One region of the Haliea sp. genome, then DNA from elsewhere that is predicted to be linked to it. Evidence: predicted binding sites of a transcription regulator. Region 1 holds the regulator's gene; each other region holds the start of a gene.

Region 1 (10,554 bases):
GGCCTCATCGCAGTTGATTTTGTCTCCCTGACCGATTCCGCGGCCTGGCGCCAGGTGCTGGATGCACTCCAGCCAGCGCTGGAGGAGGATGGGGCCTGCGGCCGGGTGCACCGGGTCGACCCGTTGGGTGTTGTCCTGTTCACGCGCCGCCAGGCCGGTGCGCCGCTGTCCGAGCTGGTCCGCGGCCATGACTGAAGCGCTGTCGATGTATCACCGGTTGAGCCAGCTGTTGTGGCGCCTGATCGTTGCCACCGTGGTCTCGCTGGCAGTGTATGTCAGTGCTGGGCGCTTGCTGGTCGGAATGGTGGAAGCCAACCAGCGCTGGTTGCTGGATGTGCTGAACGCCCGGGTACCTTTTGTGATTGAGCAGGGAGCCCTGTCCGCCGAGTGGCACGGCTTTGGGCCCGAGCTGGTCTTCCGTGATGTGCAGCTGCGGTTTCCCGACGGTGAGCCGCTGTCAGTGGGAGGAGGGCGTGTCGCCATAGATGTTTGGGGCAGCCTGCTGCAACGCTCCCTGCGTATCGGGCACCTGCGTCTCAGCCATTTGTTCTTGTCGGGCGAGGTCACCGCTGCCGGGGAATTTCGCCTCATGGGACTGGGTGGCAGCGGTGGTGATGCAACGGCGCGCCTGCGGGCACTGCTGCTGGACAGCCGGCACGTGACGCTGGAGCAGAACACACTGCAACTGCAGTCCCCGGACGCGCGACAAGACCTGCTCAGGCTCGACCTGGCGTTGCAACGCGAGGGCAGTCACCGACAGTTGCGCGCGATGCTGGAGGCGGAGGATGGCAGTCGCATCCGGATACTCGCCGAGGGTATTGGCGATCCCCTTGCGATGGCGGAATACAGTGGTGTGGTGTACGTAAACGCCGAGCTTGTCGATTTGGCGAGCCTCGACCGCTGGCGTCCCCTGTGGGATCGGCGACTGCCGCTGGGCGCCAGCGGTGAGGCGCGGCTGGAGGGTTGGCTGGACTGGAATGCAGGACTCGACGGTCTGCAGCTGAGGTTGTCTGGCAAGGATCTCGTGCTGCGCGGTGAGGTCGGTGGCTGGGCGCTCCCAGTGGAGCATCTCAGTCTGGAGGCGAGCCTGCAGCAGCAAGGGCAGCGCCTGAGCGTCTTTGTCTCCGATGTGCAGCTGGCCTACGCGGGTGGCCAGCTGGCTGTACCGCGGTTGCAGATGGATGTTTGGGGTGACTCTTTGCGTCTGCGCGGGCGCGATCTTCCCCTGGCGAAAACGGCAGAACTGGTGAGTACGGCGGGGGTATTACCGGCCGCCCTGACCGATGTGCTGCAGGAGCTGGAACCGAGGGGTGCGTTAAGGGAGCTGCAATTCACCATGGATGATATGACCGCGGAAGCGCGCGCATGGGATCTGTCGCTAGCCTTCACCGACGTTGCCCTGGCGTCCTGGCACGGCGCACCGGGCGTAACCGGGGCCAGTGGGTATCTTCAGCTCACACCTTCCAGCGGTCGTGTGATGCTGGACAGTGAAAATATTACCCTGGAATTCCCCACTGTCTACCGTCAACCGCTCGCCTACCGAGAACTCTTTGGGGACCTCGATATCAGCTGGACAGAAGCCGGCGTGCAGCTGCACAGCGGGCTGTTGACCGCCGTGGGAGAGGAGGGCATGGCACAGGCGCTTCTCGGGCTGTGGATTCCGTGGGGGCCAACCCGTAACGGCATAGAAATGGATTTGCTGGTGGGTATGCGTGACTCCGATGCCCGCTATCGCAGCCGATATCTGCCGTATATCCTCGACGAGAACCTGCTGCAGTGGCTGGACAGCAGTGTGCAACAGGCAGCGCTTGATGCCGGCGGTTTTCTCTGGCGTGGCAGTCTCCGTCCTGATGTACCGGCGGGCCGTACCGTACAGTTGTTTTTCGCGCTGCGTGATGCCGAACTGGCCTACCACCCGCGCTGGCCCGCGCTGTCCGTCCCCGAGGGTACCGTACTCATCGATGACACCCGGGTCAGCGTGTGGGCGGGTGCGGCACGGCTCTACGATGCAGCTGTCTCCGACCTGTCTGCGGAAACCTGGCGTTCGCCGGCGGGTGAAATGCGGCTGGCAATCACCGCCCATGTTGCAGGCAGCGCGGCGGACGGACTGCGGGTAATCAACCAGTCGCCACTGGATGAGAGCCTGCAGGGCGCGCTGCAGCAGTGGTCCGCGGAGGGTGGCTTGATGCTTGACCTGACTCTGGATCTTCCCCTGGGGGAGGCGCAATCGCCCGCGCAGGTCGCGCTTGATGTCGCTCTTGCCGACGCGTCGCTGGCCATACGCCCCGGCGAATTGCAGATCGATGCACTGAATGGAGCGCTGCGCTATACCAGCGTGGGTGGGTTCGCCACGGAAGGTATGACGGCACGCCTGTGGGGCAGACCTCTGGCGGTGTCCCTGTCACAACCCGCGCCACATGGAGGCGGGGTAACCCTTGCCGTTGCTGGAGACGTCGAGGTGGCATCGCTGCGGGACTGGCTGGGTGACGCAGTACCGGCGCTGGCGACCGGCGAGGCACCGGTCACAGCGACGCTGGCCATCGTGCCCGGGACCGCGCCGCAGTTGCAGTTGCGCTCGAACCTGCAGGGCGTGACCCTGGCGCTGCCCCAGACCTGGGGCAAGGCAGCGCATGAATCACTCGCCTTCACTGTTGACAGCGCACTGGGAAAAGGGCCGTTAACCCTTGATCTGCGCGCTGGCGACCGTGTCGCAGCGCGTCTTGCCCTCGCCGACGGTCAGCTGGGCGCTGCATCACTGGCGCTGCAGGACCAGCCTTTACCGCTGGTGCAGGGACAGGTGCGCGTGTCCGGGCACGCGGCGTTAGTGGATGTTGATGCCTGGCAGTCTGCCCTTGAGCCGATGTTGCGTGCGCGGCGGGCAGCTGTGGACCCGGCAGCCGGCCCGCAGCTGGTGGTCGAGGAGCTTCTCGTGGATAGCTTGCTGCTGCGTGGACAGGATTGGCAGGATGTGCTGATCAACCTGCAGCAGATGGCGCAGGGCTGGCGGGGTGTTGTCGAGACCCCCTGGATGCGTGCCGCAGGACGAGCGGACGTCAGTCTGTCCAAGCTGGTGCTGAATATCGACGCGCTGGACCTTGCCGGCCTGTCCACGGGCGGAGGCGAGTCCCCCGATCCCGGTGTTGTGAACGACTGGCCGGATATCGATGTCGCTATTGGGCAAGTCCTGCGCGGGGGCAGGCCGTTGGGCCAGCTTTCGTTTGTGCTGCGTCCCGACGATCGCACGCTCGATGTGCAACAGCTGCAGGGCGAGCTCGCGGGTCTGCAAATCGCCTCTGACCCGCAAGCCAGATTGACCTGGTCCGACGAGGGAAGCCGTTTGAGAATGGATCTGGTGGCGGCTGACCTCGCCGATACCCTGGCAGCACTGGGCTATGAAGCCATCCTTGAAACAGAGCAGGGCCGCTTTGAAGTGGACATGCAATGGCCGGGCGCACCGCAGCGATTCGCCCTGGCCAATGCCAGTGGCAGGTTGTCGCTGGCGCTGGATGAGGGTCGCTTCCTCAATGCCTCGGCGGGCGCCTCTGGCGCGCTGCGTGTGGTGAGCATTCTCAATCTGGCGGACATTGTGCAGCGCCTGAGCCTGACCCAGTGGTTTGAGTCAGGTATTCCCTTTGACAGTATGGAGGGGGAGTTGCAACTGCAGGATGGAATGATTCGCGTGCCGGAGCTGGCGGTATCCGGAGCGGGCTCCAGCTTCCGCTTCAGTGGCAGCTCGGAGATTGCCTCCCGTACGCTGGATGGGGAGCTGGTTGCCACGCTGCCGGTGGCGAGTAACCTGCCCTGGGTTGCTGCCCTCACAGCTGGCCTGCCGGTTGCTGCGGGGGTATTCGTGGTCAGCAAACTGTTTGAAAAGCAGGTGTCCCAGTTATCCAGTGCGGTCTATGACATTTCCGGCACCTGGCAGGACCCGGAGGTGCGGCTGGATCGGATATTTGACACCAGCGATGGCGCAGCGCCTGTGGAAGCTGTGCCGGCGCCGGGTGAGGCGGTTCAGGATTCGTCGTCGCCGTCTGCTGCAGCATCCAGCGCATCGCCATCGCCGGCAGCCGACGCCAGCTCGCGCAAATAGCGAAACAGCTTGCGTGCAGCCGCCGGTGCCTGGCCGCGTTTCTGTTCACGCTGGGCTTGCAGCAGCAAATTGCGCAGGTGTTGACGGTCGGTATCGGGCCAGCGCTCGACGACGTCGCCGATAACATCCGGGCCTTCGCTGAGTAGCCGGTCCCGCAGAGCCTCCAGCCCCTGGAAATGGGCTGCGGCCCGATGCTGCTCCTGATGCATGGCGCTCAGCGCGGCAGCAATCGGCTCGGCATCGATGTCGCGCATGAGTTTGCCGATGAACTGCAGGTGACGGCGCCGGGCGCTGTTGGATGTAATGCGTTGGGCCTCGGCGATGGCTTCCAGCAGGCGAGTGTCCTCAATCGGTACCTTCTGCAACTGCTTGTCGCTGAGCGCGGTGAGTGCTTCGCCCAGATTCTGCAGCGCGGTCATGCGCCGCTTCAGCTCACTTTTACTGGGCGGCTCGAAATCGTCATGCTCATCGGTAGGGGTGTAATCAGGCATAAAACCAGGTCGCCAGGCCGAGGAATGAGAAGAATCCGACCACGTCAGTGACCGTAGTCAGCACTACGCCACCCGCCAGGGCCGGATCGATTTTAAGTCGCTTCAGCAGCAGGGGCAGGGCCGCGCCGGTAAACGCGGCCGTGACCAGGTTGATGATGATGGCCAGGGCGATGATCAGGCCCAGGGTCCAGTCCTGAAACCAGGCGGACGCGGCTACTGCCACCACGGCTGCCCACAACAGGCCATTGAGGATACCCGCCCCCACCTCACGGTGGATCAGCCAGGATTCGTTGTTCTTGCTGACCTGTCCCAGGGCGATACCGCGTACCATCACCGTCAGCGTCTGGGTCCCGGCGATGCCCCCCATTGAGGCCACAATCGGCATCAGCACCGCCAGCGCCACTACTTTTTCGATGGTATCCTGAAAAATGTTGATGACCGAGGCGGCAATGAATGCTGTGACCAGGTTGATTCCCAGCCAGATGGCACGCCTGCTGGCTGTGTTGAGTACTGGCGCGAAGGTGTCGGTATCTTCAGCCAGGCCGGCCATCGACGTCAGCGAGTGATCGGCGTCTTCCCGGATCACGTCGACCACGTCGTCAATGGTGATACGGCCAAGCAGGCGTCCGTCGTCATCCACTACCGGGGCCGAGACCCAGTCATTGCGCTCGAACAGACGCGCCACTTCATCGTCCGGCATGGAGGCAGGAATCGGTGGAACATCAGTGAGCATCATTTCCCGCACGGTGGCCGAGGGGTCGGACACCAACAGCGTGTTCAGCGGCAACAGGCCGATAAACTGATCATTGCGATTGACGACAATCAGATTGTCGGTCATGGCAGGTATCTCGGTGTGTCGGCGCAGATAGCGCAGCACCACATCCAGCGTCAATGGCGGGCGGATGGTGATGGTGTCGGTACTCATCAGGCCGCCGGCAGTGTCGTCCGGATAGTTCATGACCTGTTCCAGACGGGCACGGTCCCGGTGGTCCATCGAGTCGAGAACTTCCCGCGTTATGCGGTCCGGGAGCTGCTGCAGGATGTCGGCGAGATCGTCGTCCTGCAGGTGTTCGGTAATCTGGGCGACTTCCGCGGCATCCATGTCGCTGAGGAAGTGTACGCGGAGCTCGTCGCCAAGCTCGTTGATGACGTCCCCCTCGTTCTCCAGTTCCACCATCTGCCACAGGATATGGCGGAATTTGGGCGGCGAGGATTCCAGCAGGTGGGCGACATCGGCAGCAGGCAGACCGTTGAGCATGCGTTTGACATCGGCAAACGTGCCACTCCCCAGCGCGTGGGACAGGCGTTCGAGTCTTGCCTGTGATGATGAGGGCTGCGCCATGGCTTACGGGTCCGCGGAAAAGGGGCTGGTGGCAATGCAGCGCAGATTATCCGGCAAAGCGCCGGGCGTAACAATGTGGCGGGGAGTCAGTGTGACCTATTCACCTTCATCAAAGCGGTTCTCAACCAGCGTGCGCAACGCCTCGAGTGCGGCTTCCTCATCGTGGCCATCGACCTCGATGTCGAGCACCGTGCCTTGCCCCGCCGCCAGCATCATGATGGACATGATGCTCTTGCCGTCGACCATCTCGCCGTTGCGGCCGGCCCGCACAGTGCTGCTGTAGCCCGCGGTACAGCTGACGAACTTGGCGGCGGCACGTGCATGCAGCCCGAGTTTGTTGATGATGGTCAGTTGCGCTTGAATCACGGTTACTGCAGTTCCCGGTGGCGAATATGAACCTGCGGGTACTGCTCTTTGTAGTGCCGGTAGAGCCTGGCCGCAAGATATACTGACCGATGTTGGCCACCGGTACAACCGATCGCCACGGTCATGTAGCTGCGGTTGCTGTCCCGGTACTGCGGCAGCCAGCGATCCAGATATTCGCAAATGCTGTCGAACAACTCGCCGGTCATCGGCTGTGCTTCGAGAAAGTCCCGCACTTCCGTGTCAAGCCCATTCTGCAGGCGCAGTTCTTTCACCCAGTGGGGGTTGGGCAGCATGCGCACATCGAACACCAGATCAGCATCCGTCGGCACGCCGCGTTTGAAGCCAAAGGACTGTATCAGTACCGACATGCTGCCCGAACTTTCGCCGATCAGCCGCTGCCGCACGGCATCCCGCAGTTCGTAGATGGTCAGCTGGCTGGTGTCCAGCACCAGCGCAGCGGCACTGGCGATGGGTTCAAGCAGCTCGCGTTCGCGCTCGATGGCTTCCGCCAGCGGCATCTGCTCGCCACTCAAGGGGTGTTTGCGCCGGGTTTCGCTGAACCGCTTGATCAGCACGCTGTCCTGCGCGTCCAGAAACAGGATTTCGCTGCGCACACTGTCCGGCAGTGCGTCGACGATGGCGTTAAAGTCTTCGAGATTGCGCCAGGCGTTGCGTGCATCAATGCACACCGCAGCACCGCGGAAATGCTCAAAGCCCGGGCGGCTGGCCTCATCGACCAAGGCAGGCAGCAGGGCCGCGGGGAGGTTGTCAATGCAGTAAAACCCCTCGTCTTCCAACTGGTGCAGGGCGGTACTTTTGCCGGACCCCGAGCGGCCTGAGATGATTACCAGGTGCATGGCGCGGGTCAGGCCTGCCACTCGGTCGCGCGCTGGAACAGCGTGGCACTGTCGGGGGCATCACGCAGTGCGTCGCAGAAGCTGGACTGACTGAACAGGCGGGCGATGCGTGCCAGGATGTCCAGGTGGGCCTGGTGGGCCTCTTCGGGCACCAGCAGCACAAACAGGATATCCACCGGCAAATCGTCCGGTGCGTCAAAGTCAATGGGCTCCTCCAGCGTGACCAGGCAACCGATGGGCTGGCTGCAATTGGCGATACGGCAATGCGGAATGGCAATGCCGGCGCCAAGACCGGTACTGCCCAGGCGTTCGCGCGCGATGAGCTGGGCGAAGATATCCGCCTCCGCGAGCTCCGGGCTGTTCTCGCTGACGACGCTGGCCAGCGTTTCAAAGAGCCTTTTTTTACTGCTGCCGGGGGCACGGCAGACCGTGCGCCCCGGCGTCAGCAGTTCAGAAAGAACGTGCATGAAAGTTCCTAACGGGCTCGCGCCTTTTCTTTGTGTTTGATGAGCTGGCGGTCGAGCTTGTCCGCCAGTGCGTCAATCGCTGCATACATGTCCTCTGACTCCGCTGCGGCAAAGATATCCGCGCCTGAAATGTGCACGTTGGCCTCGGCCTTCTGCACCATTTTTTCCACAATCAGGGTGACTTCGGTATTGGTTATCTGGTCAAAATGTCGCTGCAGGCGCTCGAACTTACTCTCCACATATTCACGCAGCGCATGAGTAACCTCTACGTGGTGTCCGCTGACGTTCAATTGCATACCTGACTCCTTCTTCTCATGAAAGCCGGGCTGGTCGCCCGGAACCGGTGTGCCGCTTTCTGCCAGCGGCAACCTGACAAAGTACTGCCGGGCAGTACACTGATAGTCTAGACCAATCTCTTGCGCTCATTGGAGGGCGGGATCATCAGCATCTCGCGATATTTGGCCACGGTACGGCGGGCCACCTGCAAACCCTGCTCCTCCAATACGGCCGCAATCTTGCTGTCGCTGAGCGGTTTGCGCGGGTTTTCCGCTGCCACCAGCTTGCGAATCAGCGCCTTGATGGCGGTGGAAGAGGCCTCGCCACCCTCAGTCGTGCCCACATGGCTGGAAAAGAAATATTTCAGTTCGAAGATACCCCTCGGCGTGTGCATGTACTTGCGTGTCGTGGCGCGGGATATGGTCGATTCGTGCATCTCGATGGCTTCCGCAATGTCATGCAGCACCAACGGCTTCATGGCTTCTTCGCCATACTCAAGGAAATTGCGCTGGTGTTCCACGATCTTGCTCGCCACTTTCATCAGCGTTTCGTTGCGGCTGTGCAGGCTCTTCAGGAACCAGCGCGCTTCCTGGAGGTTGTCCTTCAGGAAGGTGTTGTCGGCGCTGCTGTCGGCGCGACGTATCAGGCTGGCGTAGCTGTCATTGATGCGCAGCTTGGGGGCGATGTCAGGGTTGAGCTCGACCACCCAGCGGCCGTTGCGCTTGCTCACGAAGACATCGGGAACCACGTACTCCGTGGTGTCTTCGCCGACGCTTTGCCCCGGGTTTGGGTCGAGGGTGCGGATCAGGTCTAGCACTTCTTTCAGCTGTGCTTCGCTGAGGCGCATACGGCGCATGATCTGCTTGTAGTCTCCGCTGCCCAGTTGTGCCATGTGCCGGCTGATCATCAGCCGCGCCTGTTCCACGCAGGGTGTCCCCGGGGGAAGCTGTTGCAGTTGCACAAGCAGGCATTCCTGCAGGTCGCGTGTACAGACCCCGGCCGGTTCAAACTGCTGCAGGCAGTGCAGCACTGCCACGACCTCGTCGAGGTCGATGTCCAGATCCGGCGTCAGGGACTCGTGGATATCCTCGACGCTGCTCTGCAGGCGACCGTTGGCGTCGGTCGCATCGATAATGGCCATGGCGATGATGCGATCGGTGTCTGACAGGCGAGTCAGGTTCAGTTGCCAGAGCAGCTGGTCCTGCAGACTGTCGCGGGCATTGTTGCGCGCGTCAAAATCGCCGTCAAACGCGTCCTCCCCCTGACTCGCGGGAGCCGACGAGGAGGGCAGCAGGTCATCCCACTGGGTGTCGACAGGGAGTTCATCGGGGAGGGTGTCGGTTTGCCATTCGTCAGCGCTAGCGGCGACGTCGCGCTCGGCCTGTTCCGGAGTGGCTTCTCCGGTGGACTGGCTGTTCTCGGTCGCCAGCGCGCGGGCTTCAGCCTCGGCGTCGTAGTCGTCCTCGGCAAGTTCCAGCAGTGGGTTACTGTCCAGCGCCTGCTGGATCTCCTGCTGCAAATCCAGGGTGCTCAGCTGCAGCAGCTTGATGGCCTGTTGCAGCTGCGGCGTCATTGTCAGCTGTTGGCCAAGCTTGAGTTGAAGCGACTGTTTCATCAACGTACTGGATTCATCCCGGGTACCGCCGCGGGTTGGCTGTGATGCCAGTGTAGCGCTGGCGCAGGTAGCCGCGCAACAGAATGGCGCGAAATTTGCTTGCGGGATTGTGGAGGCCCGGGGCAGGGGTGAGGCCCTGCGTCAAAGCCTGAAGTGCTCGCCCAGATAGACCTTGCGCACGCGGGGGTTTTCCAGCACTTCCTGGGCATTTCCCTCGGCGATGATATGCCCCTCGCCGACGATGTAGGCACGCTCGCAGATGTCGAGGGTTTCGCGGACGTTGTGGTCTGTGATCAACACGCCTATGCCGCGCTTGCGCAGATGAATGATGATGTCCTTGATATCGGAAACCGAGATCGGGTCCACGCCGGCGAAGGGTTCGTCAAGCAGGATGAAGTCGGGCTCGGTCGCCAGTGCGCGGGCGATTTCCACGCGGCGCCGCTCGCCTCCGGACAGTGCCTGGCCGAGGCTGGTGCGCAGGTGAGTCAGGTGGAACTCCTCCAGCAGCCGGTCGCAGTGTGCCAGTCGCTCGGCCTTGCCCAGGTCGGGCCGCGTTTCGAGAATCGCGAGCAGGTTGTCCTGCACGCTCAGCTTGCGGAAAATGGAGGCCTCCTGGGGCAGGTAGCCAAGCCCGCGGCGCGCCCGGTCGTGCATCGCCAGTGACGTGATATCTTCGCCATTCAGTTCGATGCGCCCGGCGTCTGCCGTGATAATGCCAACCACCATGTAGAAGCAGGTGGTTTTACCTGCCCCGTTGGGGCCCAGCAGACCGACCACCTGCCCACTGGAAATCTCCAGCGAGACGTCGATGACCACCTTGCGACCCCGGTAGGCCTTGGCCAGGTTACTCGCCCTGAGTTGCGCCACGCTGCGCCTCTTGTTCGTCGCCTTCCAGCACCTCGGCGGGGATGACGACCTCGACCCGGCCGCCGTCCTCGCGCCGACCGGCGTCGGCCCTGACCCGCTGCTCCGCCATGAAATAATCGATGGTATTGCCGGTAACAATCGAGCCGTCCTGCTCAATCCGCGCTTCGCGGCTGAGTTTCACCC
Region 2 (10,554 bases), on a different contig from region 1:
TGCGGCACAAAACCCAGTGTCTGTGCCTCGACGTCGGGCTGCATGCTGCGATGCAGCTCTGGCAGGCGGTACCAGCCCAGCGTGGGCTTCTCGTGGTGTGCATTGTGATAGCAGAAATTGAGCACCAGCAGGTTGATGGCGGGAAAGCGGTGTGACAGGAGGTTGCTGTAGGTGTTGCGCTGTTCGTACTCGGCATCACCCTTGTGGGGAAACACTGTATCCGGGTCGTCGAGATTAAAAATCACCTCGTAGTTGTGCTGGTAGCAATCCATGAAGCGCAGGGCAGTGAGCAGCAACAGCTGCGCCAGCGCATACAGCAGGAAGGCAACGGGGCTGATGAACAGTACCAGCCCGAGCAGTGCACCACGAACCAGCAATACGCGCAGCACACGACCGCGTTGAGCGCGTTTGGACTCGATCACCCAGGGTGCGAGGATCAGCATGGTGTGCATCATGATTTCAACGGCGGGTATGTAGGCCCATTCCGCGGCATGCACCAGCCTCGCGAGGCCGGGGTGGCGTTTCAGGAAGCTGCGGTAGTCCCACACCACGGGGTCGTAGTTGTCGACATGGTGGCGCATGTGCTTGTAGCGGATATCCTCAAAGCGCCCGTAGCAGCTGCCGGTTATCCAGTTGAGCACCTTGCCCAGTGCCGCGTTGGTCTTCGCCGACATGAATACCGCGTTGTGTCCGCAATCGTGCAGCAGGTAGGCGGCGATCAGCATGCTGTGTGCCAGCACGACAACGCCCAGCGCGTTGACCGCTGCACTGGGTTGGAACAGCGCCGCCCAGCCGCCTGTATAGGTCAGTGCAATATAGGCGAGCACCAGCAGCGTGTAGTGCGCGCCCGCGGGGTCGCGCAGTTTGAGAGCGTCACGCATGACGGGCCTCCTTGGTGGCGTTGGCATGCGACCAGCGCGCGAAGTGCCTTTGCTCCTCGGCGCCAATCCAGCGGTTGAGTTCCCAGAGGTCTGCGATGGGGGCGTTGGTAAACGGCAGGTGGTGCAGATAGCCATCGGGCCCGAATTCCGGCGTCAGTGTTGTTTCGCTGTAGCCCCGCGCTTGCTGCGCCTGCCAGACGGCCTCCCAGCAGCGCTGGTGACTGGCCAGTGCCTCGGCATACTCGGGTGCACCTGGGTGGGGCACCTGGGGGCCTTGGTCATAACCGACACGCCCGTGGATGTGGTGGGCGTGTTGTGCGGCCAGCGTGACGGCGTCCCACTCACTGTCCATCAGGCGTTCGCTGACGACTACCCAGTGGCTGAAGTCGCAGGTGATCTTCAGTGCCGGCAGCTCCTGCAGTATAGCCACAGTGTTCCAGGGACAATAAAAGCTCCTTCCACGGTGCGTCTCAAAGGAGCAGAGCACACCGTGCCGGTCGGCGATGTCCATGGCCGCCCTGAAGAAGTCCACGCTGTCCTGAACCGGCCAGGCATCGCAGCCGCCCATCACGTTGATAAAGCGTGGCGCGAGGGGCTTGCCCAGCACAATCTGTGCCTCAAGGTCCTCGAGGTGTTCGCTGATGCTGGCGTGTCGCCGGGGTACGTAGGAGCCTGCGGTGCAGATTTCCTGGATCCACTCCAGCTCGTGTGTCTGCAGCGCGCTGGCGAGCTGTTCAAGGTGCCCCGGCGCGCTGTGCGTTGCCGGTGCTTCCAACCCGGCGCAACCTGCGGCGCGGGCGAGCAGGGCACCCTGGTCGATGCTGCCAGTGTGGCCCCAGAGGGTTTTAAAGGTGCGTAATTGCATGATCGGGTCCTGGATAGCGTGCCCTGTACCGGGGAGCAACTTCCATGCCAAGATGTATGTATAATTGCAACGTGTTGAAAAATATGAAAAAAATGGCTGGGCGGTGAAAAATGACTCGGATAAGTCAAGGGTTGATGCACCGCGAGCTGTGCATCCCGCGTCCTTTTTGGTGCAAGTCTCGGCAATGGTGGTGAGCAGGGTTCGGGTTGGCCCGGACCGCCAGCCCGGATGTCTTCACAGAATGCACCAGAATGGCGCGGCGCTTGCATTTGGTGCACTTTGCGGTGCAGCGTGTCCCGGTCAGGGTCGCCGTGTGGGTGTTGTCGGCGGGATTGACGGGTCTGGCACGGTTCCTGCTTTGCCTTACCCGTCCGTACTCCTGACATGACGTGACATGAAAACCAATAGAGCGCTAGGGTTCCGACCACACTATCGGTGGTGACTGGTCCGAGAGCACTCGACCTTTCGGTGAAGGGTTACACGGCGGGATAAAAGCCCGGGAGAACTGAAGGCGAAATGCCGGGGGTACTCTGTGATCAACCGACCCAACCCGACTGAGAGGTACACCATGAAGCGATTCACCTTATTCCTGCTCCTTGTGATGTTGTCGACAACGGCATCGGCCCGCGACAGCTTCAAGATCTGCTGGTCGATCTACGTCGGCTGGGTGCCCTGGGCCTACGGTGCCGAGCAGGGCATCGTGAAGAAATGGGCCGATAAATACGGCATCAACATCGAAGTGGTGCAGATCAACGACTACATCGAATCCATCAACCAGTACAGCATGGGCGAGTTCGATGCCTGCACCATGACCAACATGGATGCGCTGACCATTCCGGCTGCGGGCGGTGTGGACAGCACGGCGCTGATCGTCGGCGACTTTTCCAACGGCAATGACGGGATCGTGCTCAAAGGCAAAGACTCGATGGCGGACATCAAGGGGCAGACCGTGAATCTGGTCGAGCTGAGTGTGTCTCACTATCTTCTGGCCCGCGGCCTGGAAAGCGTGGGTCTTACCGAGCGCGATGTGCAGGTGGTGAATACCTCGGATGCCGATATGGTGGCGGTCTATGCGACACCCGGCGTGACAGCAGTCGCGACCTGGAATCCCCTGTTGAGCGAAGTGGCCGCCATGCCGGACAGCCACCTCGTATTTGACTCGTCCCAGATCCCCGGCGAGGTGATTGACCTGCTTATCATCAACACTGAGACGCTGGCGGCCTACCCGGCGCTGGGCAAGGCGCTGACCGGGGCGTGGTACGAAATCATGGCGCACATGAACGGTGGCGATGAGCGCGCGACCGCCGCCAAGACTTTCCTGGCGGAACTGTCCGGGACCGACCTTGCAGGTTTTGAGGCACAGCTGGCCAGCACGGAAATGTTCTACACCCCGGCGGAAGCACTGGCCCTGACCAACAGCGAACAGGTAAAGGCGACCATGCAGACCGTGGCGGAGTTCTCGCACAAACACGGCTTGCTGGGTGAGGGCGCGCCCGATGCCACGTTTATCGGCGTGGAGACACCGGCGGGTGTCTACGGCGATAGCAATAACATCAAGCTGCGTTTTGATCCGACCTATATGCAAATGGCCCTGGACGGCGAACTCTAGGCTCACGGAGGAGCACGGGAGCGTTGCGCTCCCGTGCTTCGCCCCAGCAAGGATGGATCATGAAACGCCTGATTAACCAGACACCTGCGCCGATGCTGCGCGTGCTGCTTGCCCTGTTGCCTTTTGTGGCTCTGGTGCTGCTGTACATGCTGGCCTCGGATGCCAGATTGGCGGAAAACCCCGCAGACAAACTGTTGCCCAGCTTCGCGCAGATCGGCGATGCCATACAGCGCATGGCTTTCGAGCCGAGCAAGCGCAGCGGCGACTACCTGCTCTGGGAGGACACGCTGAGCAGCCTTACCCGGCTTGGACTGGGGGTGATGATTGCGGCGGTGATCGGCCTTGCACTGGGATTGTTCACCGGCGCTCTGCCGCTGGTGGCGGCGACGGCGAGTCCCCTGCTGACCGTGGTGTCGCTGATTCCCCCGCTGGCGATTCTTCCCGTGCTGTTCATTGTGTTTGGTCTGGGCGAACTGTCGAAGGTGGCCTTGATCGCCATTGGCATCACTCCGTTCATTGCCCGTGACATACAGCGGCGCACGCAGGAAATACCTTCGGAGCAGCTGGTCAAGGCGCAAACGCTGGGAGCCAATACCAGCCAGATCATCTGCCGCGTGCTGTTGCCGCAGTTAATGCCGCGACTGGTCGACGCCGTGCGTCTTTCGTTGGGCGCCGGCTGGCTGTTTCTCATTGCGGCCGAAGCGATCGCCGCGACCGAGGGCCTTGGCTATCGCATCTTTCTGGTGCGCCGCTACATGGCGATGGACGTCATCCTGCCCTATGTGGCCTGGATTACCCTGCTGGCGTTTGTGATTGATGCGCTGCTGGCCGCGCTCAGCCGTCGCCTGTTTCCGTGGCACCACCAGGGGGGACACTGATGATTGAAGCGCGCAATCTGTGGAAGAAGTACGGTGACAATGTCGTGCTGGAACGCGTCAACCTGCGGGTAGAGGAAGGGGAGTTCATTACCCTCGTAGGCACCTCGGGATGCGGTAAAAGCACCTTCCTGAACATGCTGCTGGGCACCGAACCCGTCAGCAGCGGTGAGTTACTGCTGCACGGCAAGCCGGTGCCCGGTGAACCGGGCCCCGACCGGGGTATCGTGTTTCAGCAGTACTCCGTGTTCCCGCATATGACCGTTTTGCAGAACGTGATGGCTGCCCGCGGTTTCGCACGCCGCAATCTGACAGGAGCACTCTTTGGCAGCGCGCGGCGCGCGGCGCGGGAGGAGGCCCTGGCCCTGCTCGAGGAGGTGGGCCTGTCACATGCGCAGGGACTCTATCCCGCCGAGCTGTCCGGTGGCATGCGCCAGCGTCTCGCTATCGCGCAGGCGCTGCTTGGCCGTCCCGGCATTCTCCTTCTCGACGAGCCGTTCGGCGCCCTGGACCCGGGCATCCGGGCCGACATGCACGATCTGGTACTGCGCCTCTGGCGCCAGTACCGGCTCACGGTATTCATGGTCACGCACGATCTCAAAGAGGGGTTTTACCTGGGTACCAGGCTCTGGGTATTCGACAAGACACGCCACGATCCCCAGGCGCCCAACGCCTACGGCGCCACCATCACCTATGACCTGCCGGTGGGTAAGATTGACCGGGACACCTTGTCTGACATTGATCGCGACCTGGCGCGTACGGCAAACGAAACGGAATGACATCATGAACGCTTGCGAGTATGAAACCGAAATTGCTCCCGGTGGCCACTGGTCACTGCGCATGCGCAGGGGGACAGAAATGCGGCTTACCGACAGCCGTGGGAATGCCAATCTGGGGATGCTGTTCTACAACCCCGAAAACCTGCTGGAGCGCTATAACGCGCCCGATACGCTGAAATGCCAGCATACCTTCAAACTCACCCGGGGCCATTGCCTGTATTCGGACATGGGTCGTATTTTCGCTTCTATTGTGGATGACTCATTGGGGTGGCATGAGACGGTATGTGGTAATTCCCGTGCCGAACACGTTGCGCAACAGTGGGGTTGCCGCGATTACCAGGGAGACCGCAACGACTGGCACCAGAATGGCCACGATGCGTTTCTCGTCGAGCTCGCCAAGTATGGGCTCGGTGCGGCGGATATGGCTGCGAATATCAACTGGTTCAGTCGCGTTTCCACCGACGAGAGCGGGAACCTGCAGCGGGTGGAGGGGCATAGCGCTGCGGGCAGTTACGTCACCCTGCGCTTCGAGATGGACACGCTGGTACTGCTCCACGCCTGCCCGCATCCGCTGCACCGTGCGCCGTCCTATCCGCGCAATCCTGTACATATCGCTCTGGGCAAGGCTGCTCCGGTGGCCGAGGACGATGTCTGCCTGAATCATTGCGACGAGAACCGGCGCGGTTTCCACAACAACCTGTTGTATCACTTGGGAGGCTGAGGAGTTCACCATGTTGACTGAAAGTGTACGTCGCCCCGACGAAGCGCATTCCCGCACCACCGTGCCCGCCGGTGACTATTACCTCGGTCGGGTAAACGCGGGCCAGACACTGCGTATTCTGGATATCGAGGGCAATCAGGCGGCTGATACCCTGTTCTTTAGCGCAGACGACAGTGCCGAGCGCTACAGCGCGACGGATACCCTGCGTGAACAGGGCAATGTATACCTGAGTGCGGGGTCCATACTGCGTTCCAGCCGCAACCGCCCGATGCTGGAAATTGTGGCGGACACCTGTGGCCGTCACGACACGCTGGGCGGCGCCTGTGCCAGTGAGAGTAATACGGTGCGCTACGACCTCGAGAAGCGCTGTATGCATTCCTGCCGCGACAGCTGGATGCTGGCGATTGCCGAGCACCCCGAGTTCGGACTGCACAAACGCGATATCGGCCACAACATCAACTTTTTCATGAACGTGCCGGTGACCGCAGCGGGTGGCCTGACCTTCGAGGACGGTATTTCCGCACCGGGCAAATATGTCGAGCTGACCGCACTGATGGATGTGTTGGTGCTCATTTCCAATTGCCCTCAACTGAATAATCCCTGCAATGGTTTTAATCCAACACCGGTCGAGGTGTTGGTCTGGGATCACTGAATCAGATAACCCCGGCTGTGGACGACCACAACCGGCAACGATGAGACGGGACGACCCGCGCCAGGTTTGACGATGTTTGACACTGTACTTGTAGCCAACCGCGGGGCCATCGCCACCCGCATCCTGCGCACCCTGCGTCGACTGGATATCCGCTCTGTGGCGGTATATGCAGATTGCGATGCCGACAGCCTGCATGTGCGGCAGGCGGACCAGGCATTCTGCCTGGGTGAAGGTGGCGCTGCAGAGACCTACCTCAATATGGAGCGCATTCTCGAGGTGGCGCGCGCAAGCGGCGCGCAGGCCATTCATCCGGGCTACGGTTTTCTCAGCGAAAACGCTGAATTCGTCAGGCGCTGCGAAGCGGCGGGCATCGCTTTTATCGGCCCCACTCCCGAGCAGATGCAGGCCTTTGGGCTCAAGCACCGGGCAAGGGCCCTGGCGGAGGCGGCGGGTGTTCCGCTGTTGCCGGGTTCCGGGTTGCTCGACACCCTGGCGGCGGCGGAAGCAGAGGCACTGCGCATTGGCTACCCGGTGATGCTCAAGAGCACGGCTGGCGGTGGCGGCATAGGCATGCAGCTGTGCCACGATGCCGCAGAACTGGCCGGTGCGTTTGACTCTGTACGTCGGCTGGGCGCCAACAACTTCGCTGATGACAGCGTGTTTCTGGAGAAATTCATTGGCCGCGCCCGGCACATTGAAGTGCAGGTGGTCGGTGACGGCCAGGGCAGGGCGCTGGCGCTCGGGGAGCGTGACTGTTCAAGCCAGCGTCGCAACCAGAAAGTGGTTGAAGAATGCCCCGCCCCCAACCTGGAGGAGGCCACCCGTGCTGCCTTGCACAGTACGGCTGAACGACTGTTGTCGAGTATCGGCTACCGCAACGCCGGCACCGTGGAGTTCATCTACGATGCCGACACGGCGGCGTTTTATTTTCTCGAGGTCAACACGCGGCTGCAGGTTGAGCACGGTGTGACGGAAGAAGTGTATGGCATAGACCTGGTCGAGTGGATGCTGCGCATTGCCGCCGGCAGCGCTCCCGACCTGGATGCCGAGCGCGGCGCCCTGCGGCCACGGGGTCACGCCGTGCAGGTGCGTGTCTACGCCGAGGACCCGTGGCTGGACTTTCAGCCCTGCGCGGGCCTACTGAGTCATGTCAGTTTTCCCTCCGGTGACGGGGTGCGCATCGACCACTGGATTGAATCCGGTGTTGAGGTGCCTCCCTTCTTCGATCCGATGCTGGCCAAGGTGATTGTGCATGCCGGGGACCGCGGCGCGGCACTGCAGAAGCTGCAGCGCACCCTGGACGAGATCGAACTCTACGGCAGTGAGACCAATCTCGGTTACCTGCGGGCCCTGAGCCGCGATGCCACGCTGCTGCAGGGACAGGTGACCACCCGTTACCTGAACCGCTTCAGCCATCGCCCGGCGCGGGTTGATGTGCTGCAGGGTGGTACACAGACCACGCTGCAGGACTACCCTGGTCGGCAGGGGCACTGGGATGTTGGCGTGCCGCCGTCCGGTCCCTTCGACAGCTACTCTTTCCGCCTCGCGAACCGTCTGCTGAACAACGACGCTGATGCCAGCGCCCTGGAGATTACCCTGCAGGGCCCGCTGTTGCGCTTCGCTGTCGATACGCAAATGGTGATTGCCGGCGCGGCAATCGAGGCCACCCTCGATGAGCAACCTGTCTTTCCGTGGCAGGTGGTTGCCGTGCGCGCGGGCCAGACACTGCAACTGGGGCGCGTGCGTGAAGCCGGGGCGCGTGCGTACCTCGCGGTGCGCGGCGGCTTTCAGTGTCCGGCGTATCTTGGTTCGCGCTCCACCTTCACCCTCGGCCAGTTTGGCGGCCACAACGGCCGCGCGTTGAGGGCCGGTGACGTGCTGCACCTGCGTGAGGAGCCTGTGCTCCCCGCGCCACCGCAACAGCTTCCCGCTGCACTGCAGCCAGATATCCACCGGCAGTGGGAGCTCAGGGTAATTTACGGCCCCCACGGTGCCCCTGATTTCTTCACGGATGACGACATCGCCACATTCTTTGCCACCGACTGGGAGGTTCACTACAACTCCAGCCGCACGGGTGTGCGCCTGATTGGCCCGAAACCGCAGTGGGCGCGTGCCGACGGTGGTGAGGCAGGCCTGCACCCCTCCAACATTCACGACAATGGCTACGCCTTCGGCACGGTGGATTTCACCGGTGATATGCCCGTTATTCTGGGCCCGGATGGTCCCTCACTGGGTGGGTTCGTGTGCCCGGCGACAGTGATTACCGCGGATCTGTGGAAGCTCGGGCAGCTGCGGGCGGGCGACAGGCTGCGTTTTATGCCCGTTTCGCTGCCGCAGGCGGTGGCGCTCGAGGCGGCCCAGAGCGAGGCTATCGCCGCGCTTGCACCGGTCGCCTGTGAGTGGCAGCCGGCGGCACCGCTGTCGCCGGTGCTGGCGCGCTTCCCCGCCGAGACCTTTGGTGACGAAATCGTCTGCCGCAGCGCGGGAGACCACTTTCTGCTGGTCGAATATGGCGAGCAGGAACTCGATATTCGGCTGCGCTTCCGGGCACATGCACTCATGCAGTGGTTGCAGCAATACTCGCTGCCGGGGCTGCGCGAGTTGATCCCGGGGATCCGCTCACTGCAGATTCACTACGACAGCCAGGTGCTGGGCCACGATGCCCTGCTTGCGCACCTCGAGCGCGGCGAGCGCGAGCTGGCCACGCAGCTGGCGCAACTCAGCGTGCCCTCACGCATCGTGCACCTGCCGTTGTCCTGGGATGATGAGGCCTGCCGGCTCGCCATCGAAAAATATACGCAGTCCGTGCGAAAAAATGCGCCCTGGTGCCCGAGTAACCTGGAATTCATTCGCCGCATCAACGGTCTCGAGGACATTGAGGCGGTCAAGCGCATTGTGTTCGAGGCCGCGTACCTGGTGATGGGTCTGGGTGATGTCTATCTCGGGGCGCCGGTGGCTACGCCGGTAGACCCTCGGCACCGTCTGGTCACCACCAAGTACAATCCCGCGCGCACCTGGACGGCAGAAAACTCTGTGGGCATCGGGGGTTCCTATCTCTGCGTGTATGGTATGGAGGGCCCGGGAGGCTACCAGTTCGTCGGGCGCACCCTGCAGATGTGGAACCGCTATCGACGTACCGAGGCCTTCGAAGAGCCCTGGCTGCTGCGTTTTTTCGACCAGATCCGCTTTTATGAAGTCAGCCACGACGAGTTGCAGCAAATCCGTCGTGATTTCCCGCAGGGGCGCTACCCGCTGACCATTGAACAGAGCCAGTTCTCACTGGCCGACTACGAGCAGCTGCTGGCCGACCATGCAGGCGCCATCGACGACTTCCGTAGCCGCCGCCAGCAGGCCTTTGCGGCGGAGCTGGCGCAGTGGCACGCCAGCGGGCAGTTCAACTTCGCTGAAGAAGAGCAGCCGCCGACGGTGGAGGAGCAGAGCTGGCCCGACAGCGCCACCGTCGTGGACAGCCCAGTATCCGGCAGTGTCTGGCAGCTGCGCGTGCAGGTGGGGGATACCGTGCGCCGCGGCGATCCGCTGCTGGTGCTGGAATCAATGAAGATGGAGATTGCCGTATCTGCCCCCTGCGACGCCACGGTCACCCAGGTGTTGCCGACCGCCGGAGGTCGCGTCGCCGCGGGGCAGGCACTGGTGGTGCTTGAGGACACGACGGACAGCGCAGGAGCTGCACCATGAGCCACACTATGACCATCTCGGGGTTGCAGGCGGCCTACGCGGCCGGTGAACTGACACCGGCGTCCGTGATGGAGAATATTCGCCAGCGTGCCGTAGAGTATGCTGCGCACAATATCTGGATTCATGTGCTCAGTGCGCAAGAGCAGGCAGGCTGGCTGGAGGCTCTCGCCGAGCGTGACCCGGCCACCCACCCCCTGTGGGGCGTGCCCTTCGCCATCAAGGACAATATTGACCTCGCCGGTATTCCCACCACGGCGGGCTGCCCCGAGTTTGCCTACACGCCGGCGCAGTCTGCCCGGGTGGTGCAGCAACTGCTGGATGCGGGTGCGATTCCGGTGGGCAAGACCAATCTGGACCAGTTCGCGACCGGGCTCAATGGCACCCGCTCGCCCTATGGCGCCTGTCACAACGCCTTCGCCCCGGAATACATCTCCGGCGGCTCCAGTTCAGGCTCGGCAGTGGCTGTGGCGCTGGGT
Region 3 (10,554 bases), on a different contig from region 1:
CCGCACCTTGCTGGGTGGCGTGTTTACCCTCGTGCCATTGGCGGCCATCGCCGAGGACAGCACCTCCTGGGAAACCATCCACCCGGGCGGTGCCACGCGCTGTGCGACCGGCACACCCTTTAACTTTCATGTGCGCGAGGCTGACCCGAAGAGGGTCATGATCTTCTTCAACGGCGGCGGGGCCTGCTGGGATGCAGGCAGCTGCGATGTCACTGCACGCCCCACCTATCGCCCCTTTGCCACTGCCGAGGCGGGGAACGACCCCCGCAACTTTGACGGCGCTTTTGCGCTGGATAACGCGGAAAACCCGTTCCTGGAATGGTCGCAGATTTTTGTCTCCTACTGTACGGGCGACGTGCATCTCGGCACGCAGGACCGGGAGTACACACGAGTGGACGGCAGTCGCTTCACCGTTGCCCACCAGGGCTGGGCCAACAGTAATGCGGCTCTGGAGTACCTGTTCAAGAGGTTTCCGGAACCTGGGCAGGTCGTGGTGTCAGGGGGCAGCGCAGGCGCCCTGTCATCACCGCTCTTCGCCGCTATCATCGCACGACACTACACACAGGCCCGCGTGATCCACTTCGCCGGCGGTGCGGGCGGCTATCGCCTGCCACCACCAGCCGCTCTCTGGCGCCAGTGGGGTGTTTTCGAGGCGTTTCCCGACTGGTACAACGCACCGGAAGAAACGCCGGAAACCCTGACCATGCCGGATCTCTACCGGCTGGCCGCCGCTGCCGCGCCCACTGTGCGCTTCCACCTTTTCGACCACGCCTACGACGCGGTACAGGAAGACTTCCTGCGCATGCTGGGCCACCCTGCTGAGTTGCTACCCGGGCTGGACGCCAACCTGGCTGAACTGAAGGCCGATCTCCCTGCGCTGCGCAGCTACGTCAGCCCGGGAGAGTTCCACACCCTGCTGCGCTACCGCGAACTCTACACCCGGGAAGCCGGCGGCGTGCGCGCCGTTGACTGGGTGAGGTCACTGATCAATGGCGGCGCCGTAGAGGATATACACTGCGCCGGGCCGGAGGGCTGCCGCTAGCCGTCCGGCCGGCGACGTGTCTGTTGGCAACAGCAACCGTAAGGCGGTAGCATCCGCGGCTCACATGCCGACAGGAACACCCCATGGTTATCAACCGCTGGCTGAACTCAGTCGCCTCCGCGGGCAAGCACCTCCTGCGCCGCTCGACACGCGAGCGTCCCTCCATTGCATCACTGTGCAGTGAACTCTACTCAAACAAGGGTGAAGCGCTTGGCATTGCTCTCGCAGACGAAGTAGTCGAGGCGTATAACGGTCTTACCGGCGACGAGAAAGCGGCGTTCTTCGATGTGCTGTTGCGCGACTACAGCCCCGACCCGGAGCTGATAAATCGCTGCGCCGAGGCCTACCGAGCGGCGCTCACACCCGAGGCCTACCGTGCCCTGGCGCGCGCTGTTGAATCACCGCGGCAAACCCTGTTCAGACGCATCAACATGGCACCAACAGGCACTCGCACCGTGGTTAACATGCGGGAAGACCTGCTCGAGCGCCTGCCTGCACATCCGGAACTGCGCATGGTGGATGATGACCTTCAGCACCTGCTCAGCTCCTGGTTCAATCCCGGCTTCCTGCAGTTGCGTACCATGGACTGGCAGACCCCGGCAGTGGTGCTGGAAAAGCTCATTGAGTATGAAGCCGTGCATGAAATGCAGGGCTGGGACGATCTGCGCCGGCGCCTGGACGCCAAGGACCGCCGCTGCTTCGGGTTTTTTCACCCCGCGCTGCCCGACGAGCCGCTCATTTTCGTGGAAGTGGCGCTGGTCACGGCCATCTCCAGTTCAGTGCAGACCATCCTCGCGCCCCATGAGGGCGTGGTGCCACAGCAGCGCATCAACACAGCCATCTTCTACTCCATCAGCAACTGCCAACCCGGCCTGCGCGGCATCAGCTTCGGCAACTTCCTGATCAAGCAGGTGGTAATGCGACTGAAGGACGAAATGCCACAACTCAACGAGTTCGCGACACTCTCGCCGATTCCCGGCTTCCGCAAGTGGCTGACTTCGGTCCTGGCCAACGAGCAGCAGCCGCTGCTCTCAGCCGAGGACGCATCATTGCTCACCGCACTGGATACGCCACGCTGGCTTGAAGACAGCGCCCTGCAGGCACGCCTCAAGCCGCTGCTGATGAGGCTCTGTGCCCGCTACCTGGTGCAGGAAAAACGCGGCAGTTCGCCACTGGACCCGGTTGCGCGCTTCCACCTGGGCAACGGCGCCAGCGTGGCGCGGCTCAACTGGCTGGGGGACACGTCGGCAAAAGGATTGCGCCAATCGGCCGGGCTTCTCGTGAACTACGCCTACGACCTGGAGGAGGTTGAAGAGCATCACGAAGCGTTCCTCAACCGGGGCGAAATCGCCTGCGCCCCGGCGGTGAAAAAACTGCTCGCCAGCTGAATTCAGGGGGCAAGCCCGTCCTGATCCGCGCCCTCGCGCACCGGCAGCATCAGATCCTCCTTGGTCACGCCCAGCATCAGCAGAATGTTCGACGCCATGTAGATCGACGAGTAAGTGCCTACCGTAATGCCGACCAGCAGCGCCACCGCGAAGCCGAAAATCATGTCGCCACCGAAGATCGCGAGGGAGATCAACACCAGCACCGTGGTCAGTGATGTCACCAGGGTACGCCCCAGTGTCTCCGTGATCGAGCGGTTGATGACCTCTGCGGGTGTCAGGCCGCGCAGCTTGCGAAAGTTCTCGCGGATACGGTCGTAGACCACGATGGTGTCATTGAGCGAGTAGCCGATAACCGCCAGTACCGCCGCCAGCACCGTGAGGTCAAACTCAAGGCCGGTCAATGAAAAGAACCCGATGGTAATGACAATGTCGTGTACCAGTGCAATCACGGCACTGACTGCAAACTTCAACTGAAAGCGGAACGCGATGTACAGGGTAATCAGCCCCAGTGCCAGCAGCATCGCCAGGCCTCCCTGCTCACGCAGTTCGTCACCCACCTGCGGGCCGACAAACTCCGTGCGACGAAGTTCCACACCGCCATCGGCCGCATCGCGTAAAACGCTCAACACGGTCTCACCTGCCATCTGCGAATGCCCCTGGGGCAGCCTGATCAGAACATCCCGGTCGGTACCGAAGGCGACAACAATGGCGCCCGGAAACCCGCCCTGCTCCAACGTGCCACGCACCGCCGCGAGGTTGGCGCTTTCGGCAAAGTGCACCTCGACCAGCGTACCACCGGTAAAGTCCAGGCCCCAGGCGAGCTGCCGACCAAAAAAAGACGCCACTGATACCAGCAGCAACACCGCGGAAACAGCCAGCGCCAGTTTGCGCCAGCCCATAAAATCAATTACTTGCATCGAAAGTTACCCGTCATAAACACACCATGGATCGCGGCACCAGCCGATACCGGAGATTCCGGCATCACACGCTTGCAGCGCCGCATTGGGCAGTGGATCAGACGAGCCCGGGGGGACCCTGGGGAATCAGTGGATAGCGGGTAACATGAAGGCGTACCGCGGCCTCAGCCAGCGGCACCGTGTGCAGGACGTGATGAGAGATGGAAAAATCGTGGGCAACCGGCGCCGCGTCGGGCATGACGTCGTCAGTGGTGTCGCCCACGGAGCGCTCGCCAAGCAGCGCCGACCCAAAGCTCCACAGTGGCTCCAGCTTGCCCTCACTGGCGCCGGGAGATTGCCAGACAAGCAGGCAGGAGAGAATGACCCCGGACAGAAGCAGATACGCTCCGCAGCGGGCGATGCTGGCAATCCAAAGCGGGTTAGACACGGGGCAAAAGTGCACTCAATGCGCGAATAGCGCACGTTATACACGGCTCCGGACTGGACTGATAGCGGGAATTTTACCGATCACTCCGCTTCACTGTCTCCAGGCTGTCTCATCCGGGGCGGAACTTGAACTTGGAGGATTACCGTCCGGGGGTGCCTGCGATCCCGTAGGCGTAAAGCCCCCAACACAGGGCTTTACACGCAACGGAGAGAAAAAAACACCTGGCGTTCTGCTGGTCAACAACAACCACCTTGGCACCAGCCCAACCCGATGGTCTCCCCATTAGCACGGTTGGTCTATAAAACCCAGACCAAGCGTGCTAACGGATAGGAGCTCTATCTTCATGCTTTCTTGCGCCTTGACCAGCCGAGGCCCACGAGGCCCAAGCCAAACAGAGCCAGCGTTGCGGGAGCAGGAACCGGCTCAGCTGCACCCTCGAAAACAATTTCTGAATAATCAACGGCCCAGGCATCACCCGAACGGATTCCAGCAATACTCACAATAGCTGTGCCATCTGCCAGTAATGAAGGATTAAAAGCGAAACTGAAAGTTTCAACTAATATATGACCGAAACCATCATTTGGCATGGAACCGACTTCAGTGCCATCCACCAGCACAGAATATGGACCGCCTATATCGGCAATTCCCGCCGTCCTGATGTTGAGCAGAGCACTTGAATATGAGCCAGAAGCGAACAAATGCGTCCAAAAAGGGGCGCCTCCGTTTACCTGTACATCGGTAAAAGCGGGATCGGCTGCAGTAGCAGTCACAGATCCCCATCCACCTGGAAGCCAGGTTGATCCATCTTCAATACAGGCACCCCCGGTACCAAAGCAGTCTTTATCTCCGACAAGACTGGTCATGGGAGTTGCCAGACCACTATTGGAAAAAACAGTAAGAAAACCCGCAATGGGCAACCACTTCCAGATGATATTTGTTTTCATAATTCCTTACCCCTTGATTAGCGGCGTTTATGCCGTCTCGCCGGACAGCTAGAAACTGTTGTTTTGGTTAAAGTTAGCCCCCGCAGCATGCACTTAGCACAGCGAAATCGCGCCAACCTTTCACCGCGAGCTCTCTGGAAGCAATAACCAAGCCATTGAAATTTTTATGTCATAAAAATATATGGTTACAGAATTTTTTTTAGAAGAGCTGGAAACTGCAGTGTAAAATATATTGACATTTGCAGGCCTATAAAGGCTTTCCATCTAGCCCTAGTAGTTTGACTCGTGTCTGGGGCTCGCGACCCCAAAATTGGGTCGCGAGCCGGATGGTATTATCAACAGGGTTTAGTGAATATCGGCGCATCCCCCGTTAACTGGGTAGAGCCCCCGAATTTCCCCCGAACGCAAAAAACGACCCAAGAGGGTCGTCTGCAAGATGCTGATTTTACAGTGGTAATTGGTCGGGACGGCAGGATTTGAACCCGTCCGTGGAGGCAAACAGGGTGCCACCGGGGCCAAGAATCAATAACTTACAGCACTTTTACCCCGTTCTACCCCACGTCAAACCCGGGCATTGGTAACGATCGTGGTAACGGATAGACCGGATTGGCCTGCCAGCAGGGCGCCCACACAGGCAGTCTGCTCAATCTTCATCATCGCCCGAGATAGCTGGATCCAATACGGCGCCAGCAGTCTTTGAGCCAACTTTACAAATCTGTCAAACTCGATTGACACAGCCTAGACAAAAGCTATACAAAGTAGTTGGCGCACTATTGCTGTGTGCAAAAGAACAGTGCTGCTGGCGAAGGAGTGCTCCGGCAAAGAATGGATAGAATCTTCAAATTCGTGGAAGGAATTGTCTCGTTTCGGGACCCTGATCTCGCTGGCCACCATTTCCGGTCCGGTGGCGATGCCTACAACTTCGCCATGCACCTCGGTTGTTCCAGTGACGAGGCCCTGAACTTCAAGCGGGCAGCAGAGATCCACGATATCGGCAAAATGGCGATACCCGAAGTCATCCTGAACAAGGCATCACGCCTCACTCCCGCAGAGATGGCGCTCGTGAAGCAGCACGCAGAAATTGGGCATGAAATCATCTTCCCTCTAGGCTTAGAGCAGGAAGTACAGGATGTCGTACTGCTTCACCATGAGAACTTCGATGGTAGCGGGTATCCCAAGGGAATAGGTGGCACCGAGATCCCATGCTTTGCCAGGATGCTCCGGATTTGCGACACCTTCGATGCCATTACCGAAGACCGCCCCTACCACAGAGGTGTCCCCTGGGATCAGGCCCTCAACATTATGGAGCGCGACCGAAGGTTCTATGACCCGGAGCTTCTGGACGAATTCACAAACATGATGCGAAACCTACGGACGCTGGAAAGAACGTAGCCAGCCGATTGCACCACATAGAAATGGCCACACAAGAATAATACTTGGTCCAACCCACGAATTCGAAGCCGTCTGCAAAGCAGGCAAGAAGTACATCATCCAAGCCTTCCGCGCCCACCTCCCCTACTTCGACCTCGCGGGAGAAACCAGAAAAATTGAAGTCTGGCCTTACAGAACCGCGGAGGGTCAGGTCGTAAAGGGCCTGAGGAACGGATACTTCAAGATCAAGGACTGCGGAACCGTACTACGCCAGATCAAGAACGGGCAGTGACAGCACCCACCACACTTAAACCAGCTTCGGCAACATCATCTGTTTGTCGCCAGGGATATTCGCCGGTAACCTCTCCCGTTGCCATGATGGCCCCAGGTAGCAGGCACAGGAAGCACAGCATTGGATACCCAGCAGGATCACGCCGCCCCCGTCGATAACGGCCAGCTTGAGGCCTTCATCACCCGGTCTAGCCGTCGCGGATGTTATCACTGAGGATTACTGCTATAGCTTTATCAGCCTACCATCATCAAATTCGTAGAAATCTGGATTTCGCTCAGCCACCAGTTCCAGAATCTCATCTAGCATCTGAGAGAGTGAAACCTCATTATCTGGGTCTCCAACCTTGAATGGACGAACAGAAACACTATTTGGTGAAGCCTCCAGAAGAATTAAGTAGAAACGCTCGAATTGCTCCTCTCGCCCAGCAGGATCTGACCTATCAGTAAAAAGCTTCAATCGGGCATGTGCATTCAGGAATGTGGAGCGTCGCTTTGGAGTTCCGTCATTTTCGGCCCCGGCATCCAGGAAGAAAAAAGCGGCAAGAACTGAATATGGAAACCTTCTATGCAATGTGACCGCCTCCATAAGCAAGTCACCGCGACGATTGGTTAAATTTTTCTGATAATTCCTAGTTTTTCCATCCTTGAAGTTTATAGTCTTGACCGAAATTGCCATTAAAAGACCTGATTCTTCAGTGGACCATGTAATATCAACTTTTTTTGAGCCCAGACCACCGGCCATGTTGCTTTGCACTTAAAACTGACCCGGGATTTGCATCTAATATTGACCCACCCTGAACGCCAGATTATGGCGTAGATTTCAGTTTCCTGCCTCGTCTTCCTGCATCCTGATTCACTGTCGAGTTTTTCAACCGGTAGCTGTCGTTGCCGGTCTCCAGGATATGGCAGTGATGGGTCAGCCGATCCAGTAGCGCCGTCGTCATCTTTTCGTCTACAAACACCGACGACCATTCAGCGAAGCCGAGGTTGGTCGTGATGATGATGCTCGTGCGCTCGTACAGCTTGCTGATCAGATGGAACAGCAAGGCTCCGCCAGCCTGACTGATGGGCAGGTAGCCCAACTCGTCCAGTATCACCAGATCGGTGTGGATCAGGCGATTCGCCATTCGCCCCTGTTGCCCGGCCTGCTTCTCCTGCTCCAGGGCGTTAACCAGCTCGATGGTGGACAGGAACCTCACCCGCTGTCGGTGGTGCTGGATTGCCTGGACGCCAATGGCAGTGGCCAGATGCGTTTTGCCCGTGCCGGGGCCGCCAACCAGGACAATGTTCTGCGCGTCCTCCAGGAACTGGCAGCGGTGCAGTGACTTCACGAGCGCCTCGTCCACCGGACTCTGGCTGAAGTCGAAGCCGGTGATGTCTCGGTAGGCCGGGAACTTCGCCACGGTCATCTGGTAGTTAATCGAACGCACGTCCCGCTCAGAGGCTTCCGCCTTGAGCAGCATCTCCAGCACCGGGATGGCCTGCTGGTAGGCCGGGGACGCCTGCTCGGCGAGTTCGCCGATGGCATCGGCCATGCCGTGCAGCTTCAGGGTTTTCAGCGTGGTGATCATGGCATCAGGTTTCATGGCGCGCCCTCCGCAGGCTGTCGTAACGTGCCGTATCGGCCACAGGTTCGCAGACCAGTTTCAGCGCCGGTGGCGGTTGCAGGCGCTGGGGTCGCTCTGGTTCCTCCAGCCGGCTCAGGCAGTTGAGGATGTGTTGCTTGGAGGGCTCGCCGGATTCCAGCGCCAGTGCCACCGCCTGCACCACCCGCTGCTCGTCGTGTAGCAACACCAGCGCCAGAACTTCAACCATCTCCCGGTCGCCCCCTGGGCGCTTGATCAGCCTGGCGCGCAACTGTCGGAAGCTGTCGGGTAGCTCGAGGAACGGGGCGCCATTGCGCAGGGCACCGGGTTTACGTTGTGCCACCGAGAGGTAGTGGCGCCAGTCGTAGACCGTCTGCCCCGGCGGGCGCCTATCCCGACTGAACACGCGCTCGTGCTCGGCCACCACCTGGGCTTCGGCAACGATAACCAACCGCTGCGGGTATACCCGCAGGCTTATAACCCGGTTGGCGAAGCTGGCCGGTACGCTATAGCGATTGTGTTCGAAGGTGACCAGGCAGGTGGAGGAGACCCGCTTGCTGTGCTCGATGAAGCCGTCGAAGGCGGCTGGCACCGGCATCAGGTGCGACTGCTCATCCAGCAGGCATTCGGCAATGGAGCGAGCCTTGAACTCTGGATGCGCGGTCTCCGACCACAGCTCCCGGCAACGCGCCTGCAGCCAGTTGTTGAGCTCCTGCAATGACTTGAACGGCGGCGGGTCGTACCACAGGCCATGGCGGGCATCCTGCACGCCTTTCTCCACCTGGCCCTTCTCCCAGCCAGCCGCTGGGTTGCAGAACTCGGGTTCGAACAGGTAGTGGCTGACCATGGCGTAGAAGCGTTTATTGACCTGCCGTTGCTTGCCGCGGCCGACCTTGTCCACTGCGGTCTTCATGTTGTCGTAAATGCCGCGCTCGGGGATACCACCGAAGGCTGCAAAAGCGTGGTAGTGGGCGTCGAACAACATCTCGTGGGACTGGGTCAGGTAGGCACGCAGGAAGAACGCGCGGCTGTAACTCAGCTTCACGTGGGCGATCTGTAACTTGGTGCTGACGCCGTTGATCCGCACCCAGTCCTCGCTCCAGTCGAACTGGAAGGCTTCGCCGAGGGCGAACCGCAAGGGAACAAAAGCCTGCTTGCCGGCGAGCAGCCGGGCGTCCTGCTGCTCCTGGCGCCACTGGCGGGCAAAGGCTGCGATCCGGTCGTAGGAGCCGGTGTAGCCCAGTCCAAGTAGATCCCGGTACAGCTGCTTCACGGTGCGGCGCTGCTTCCGGTGCCGCCGGGACTCCCTGAACAACCAGTTGGTCAGGGTCTCCTCGTACTCGTCCAGCTTGCTGGGGGATTTGCGCGCAGGGTACGTTGGTTCGAGATCCTGGCTAGCCAGATACTTGCGAACCGTGTTTCTGGAAAGACCGGTGCGGCGTGCGATCTCCCGGATCGGCAGGCCGTCACGCAGGTGCCAGCGTCGAATTACACTTACTAATGCCACGTCTATCACTCCTGAAACCCCTGCTCATTTTTTATGCAGGGGGAGTTTTACACGTGGGTCAAAATTCGATGCAAATTTGGGGTGTTAGTGGGTCAATTTTGGATGCAATTCAACACCTCTGGCCTTACGGTCACTGAGCTTTTCCATGAATACCCTCGTTTATATTTGCCATCCAGGCGCAACTAACGATTACCCTGATGGTGATGTTTATCAGCTGTTCACCCCGGGTAACTGGCTGTATAGATATACAGCATAATCTAACATATCCACGCCACTTTACTAACCGTGGATGACCTTTCCACAGCTAACAGTCTACCCACAAGATGCCTTTGAGCTGCTACGCTTGGTTGGAAACTTGGCAATCATAATGGTGGCCACCAGTGATCTCCAGCGAAGGTTGCCACGTTTATCTCTTCAACGGTTTCCAGGGCAAGGATTGATCAATAAATGAGCAAAGGCAGCGACTTCGGCATAGGCATGGTGTGGGCCATCCTCACCATCACCCTGGCGATCATCCCGATGTTCGCCACCATCCTCTATGGCTTGTGGCAGTGGCTAACCTGATCCGGGCCAACAAGCGGAGCTTTCGATGACGATTGATGATTGGCTAGACCAAATGCCGGAGGACGAGCGTGAAGCTCTGTGCGTTGCGGACGGATGGCGAGCAGGGGCAGAGGCAATGTTGTTGAATGCCGCCCAAAATTGACCCACCTAAGGGGGTAATTTCCATCCAAAACTGACCCACTGAATCGACTACCCTGCTCATTTTTTGAGCGGGGTACGAAGGAGTGATCACAGTGGGCATGTTAGCCAAGATTCGGCGGATGTATTTCCGCGACAAGGTCCCCCTGCGCGAGATTGCGCGGCAGACCGGTTTATCCCGCAACACCCTCAGGCACTGGCTACGTCAAAGCGAGATGCGCGAACCCGCGTATCCCCGTCGCACCGTCCCCAGCATCCTGGACCCTTACAAAGAACAGCTGGCGACCTGGCTACGCACCGACAGTCACCGTCCCAAACGCGACCGGCGCACCGCCAAGGTATTGTTCCATTTGCTGCAGGCGCAGGGCTATCCGGGTGG

What was found. Region 1 encodes sigma-54, which starts transcription at its own class of promoters, with help from an activator protein. Its sites were predicted from a motif close to TGGCACANNNNTTGCNNT; they were not measured.
Region 2: a site for sigma-54 is predicted at 2,089-2,106, ahead of R3E49_RS00800 (putative urea ABC transporter substrate-binding protein). Genes of this name have one in related genera too.
Region 3: a site for sigma-54 is predicted at 4,856-4,873, ahead of R3E49_RS11840 (PEP-CTERM sorting domain-containing protein). Genes of this name have one in related genera too.

What each region holds. Positions count from the first base shown of each region.
Region 1 covers NZ_JAWKZJ010000005.1:109,751-120,304, reverse strand. Annotated here, with positions in the region: gene R3E49_RS10830 (ribonuclease E/G) at 1-195, shown strand, start outside; gene R3E49_RS10825 (YhdP family protein) at 188-4,090, shown strand; gene yjgA (ribosome biogenesis factor YjgA) at 4,012-4,581, opposite strand; gene mgtE (magnesium transporter) at 4,574-5,923, opposite strand; gene R3E49_RS10810 (HPr family phosphocarrier protein) at 6,020-6,289, opposite strand; gene rapZ (RNase adapter RapZ) at 6,292-7,146, opposite strand; gene ptsN (PTS IIA-like nitrogen regulatory protein PtsN) at 7,155-7,613, opposite strand; gene hpf (ribosome hibernation-promoting factor, HPF/YfiA family) at 7,622-7,909, opposite strand; gene R3E49_RS10790 (RNA polymerase factor sigma-54) at 8,017-9,504, opposite strand; gene lptB (LPS export ABC transporter ATP-binding protein) at 9,646-10,371, opposite strand; gene lptA (lipopolysaccharide transport periplasmic protein LptA) at 10,349-10,554, opposite strand, start outside.
Region 2 covers NZ_JAWKZJ010000001.1:163,935-174,488, reverse strand. Annotated here, with positions in the region: gene R3E49_RS00810 (fatty acid desaturase) at 1-881, opposite strand, end outside; gene R3E49_RS00805 (sugar phosphate isomerase/epimerase family protein) at 874-1,746, opposite strand; guanidine-I (ykkC/yxkD leader) riboswitch at 2,148-2,251, shown strand; gene R3E49_RS00800 (putative urea ABC transporter substrate-binding protein) at 2,315-3,355, shown strand; gene R3E49_RS00795 (ABC transporter permease) at 3,415-4,233, shown strand; gene R3E49_RS00790 (ABC transporter ATP-binding protein) at 4,233-5,009, shown strand; gene R3E49_RS00785 (urea amidolyase associated protein UAAP1) at 5,014-5,730, shown strand; gene R3E49_RS00780 (urea amidolyase associated protein UAAP2) at 5,741-6,382, shown strand; gene uca (urea carboxylase) at 6,455-10,078, shown strand; gene atzF (allophanate hydrolase) at 10,075-10,554, shown strand, end outside.
Region 3 covers NZ_JAWKZJ010000006.1:2,231-12,784, reverse strand. Annotated here, with positions in the region: gene R3E49_RS11860 (pectin acetylesterase-family hydrolase) at 1-1,042, shown strand, start outside; gene R3E49_RS11855 (malonyl-CoA decarboxylase) at 1,126-2,430, shown strand; gene secF (protein translocase subunit SecF) at 2,433-3,347, opposite strand; gene R3E49_RS11845 (hypothetical protein) at 3,445-3,774, opposite strand; gene R3E49_RS11840 (PEP-CTERM sorting domain-containing protein) at 4,116-4,718, opposite strand; gene R3E49_RS11835 (HD-GYP domain-containing protein) at 5,544-6,110, shown strand; gene R3E49_RS11830 (hypothetical protein) at 6,604-7,122, opposite strand; gene istB (IS21-like element helper ATPase IstB) at 7,187-7,966, opposite strand; gene istA (IS21 family transposase) at 7,956-9,473, opposite strand; gene istA (IS21 family transposase) at 10,271-10,554, shown strand, end outside.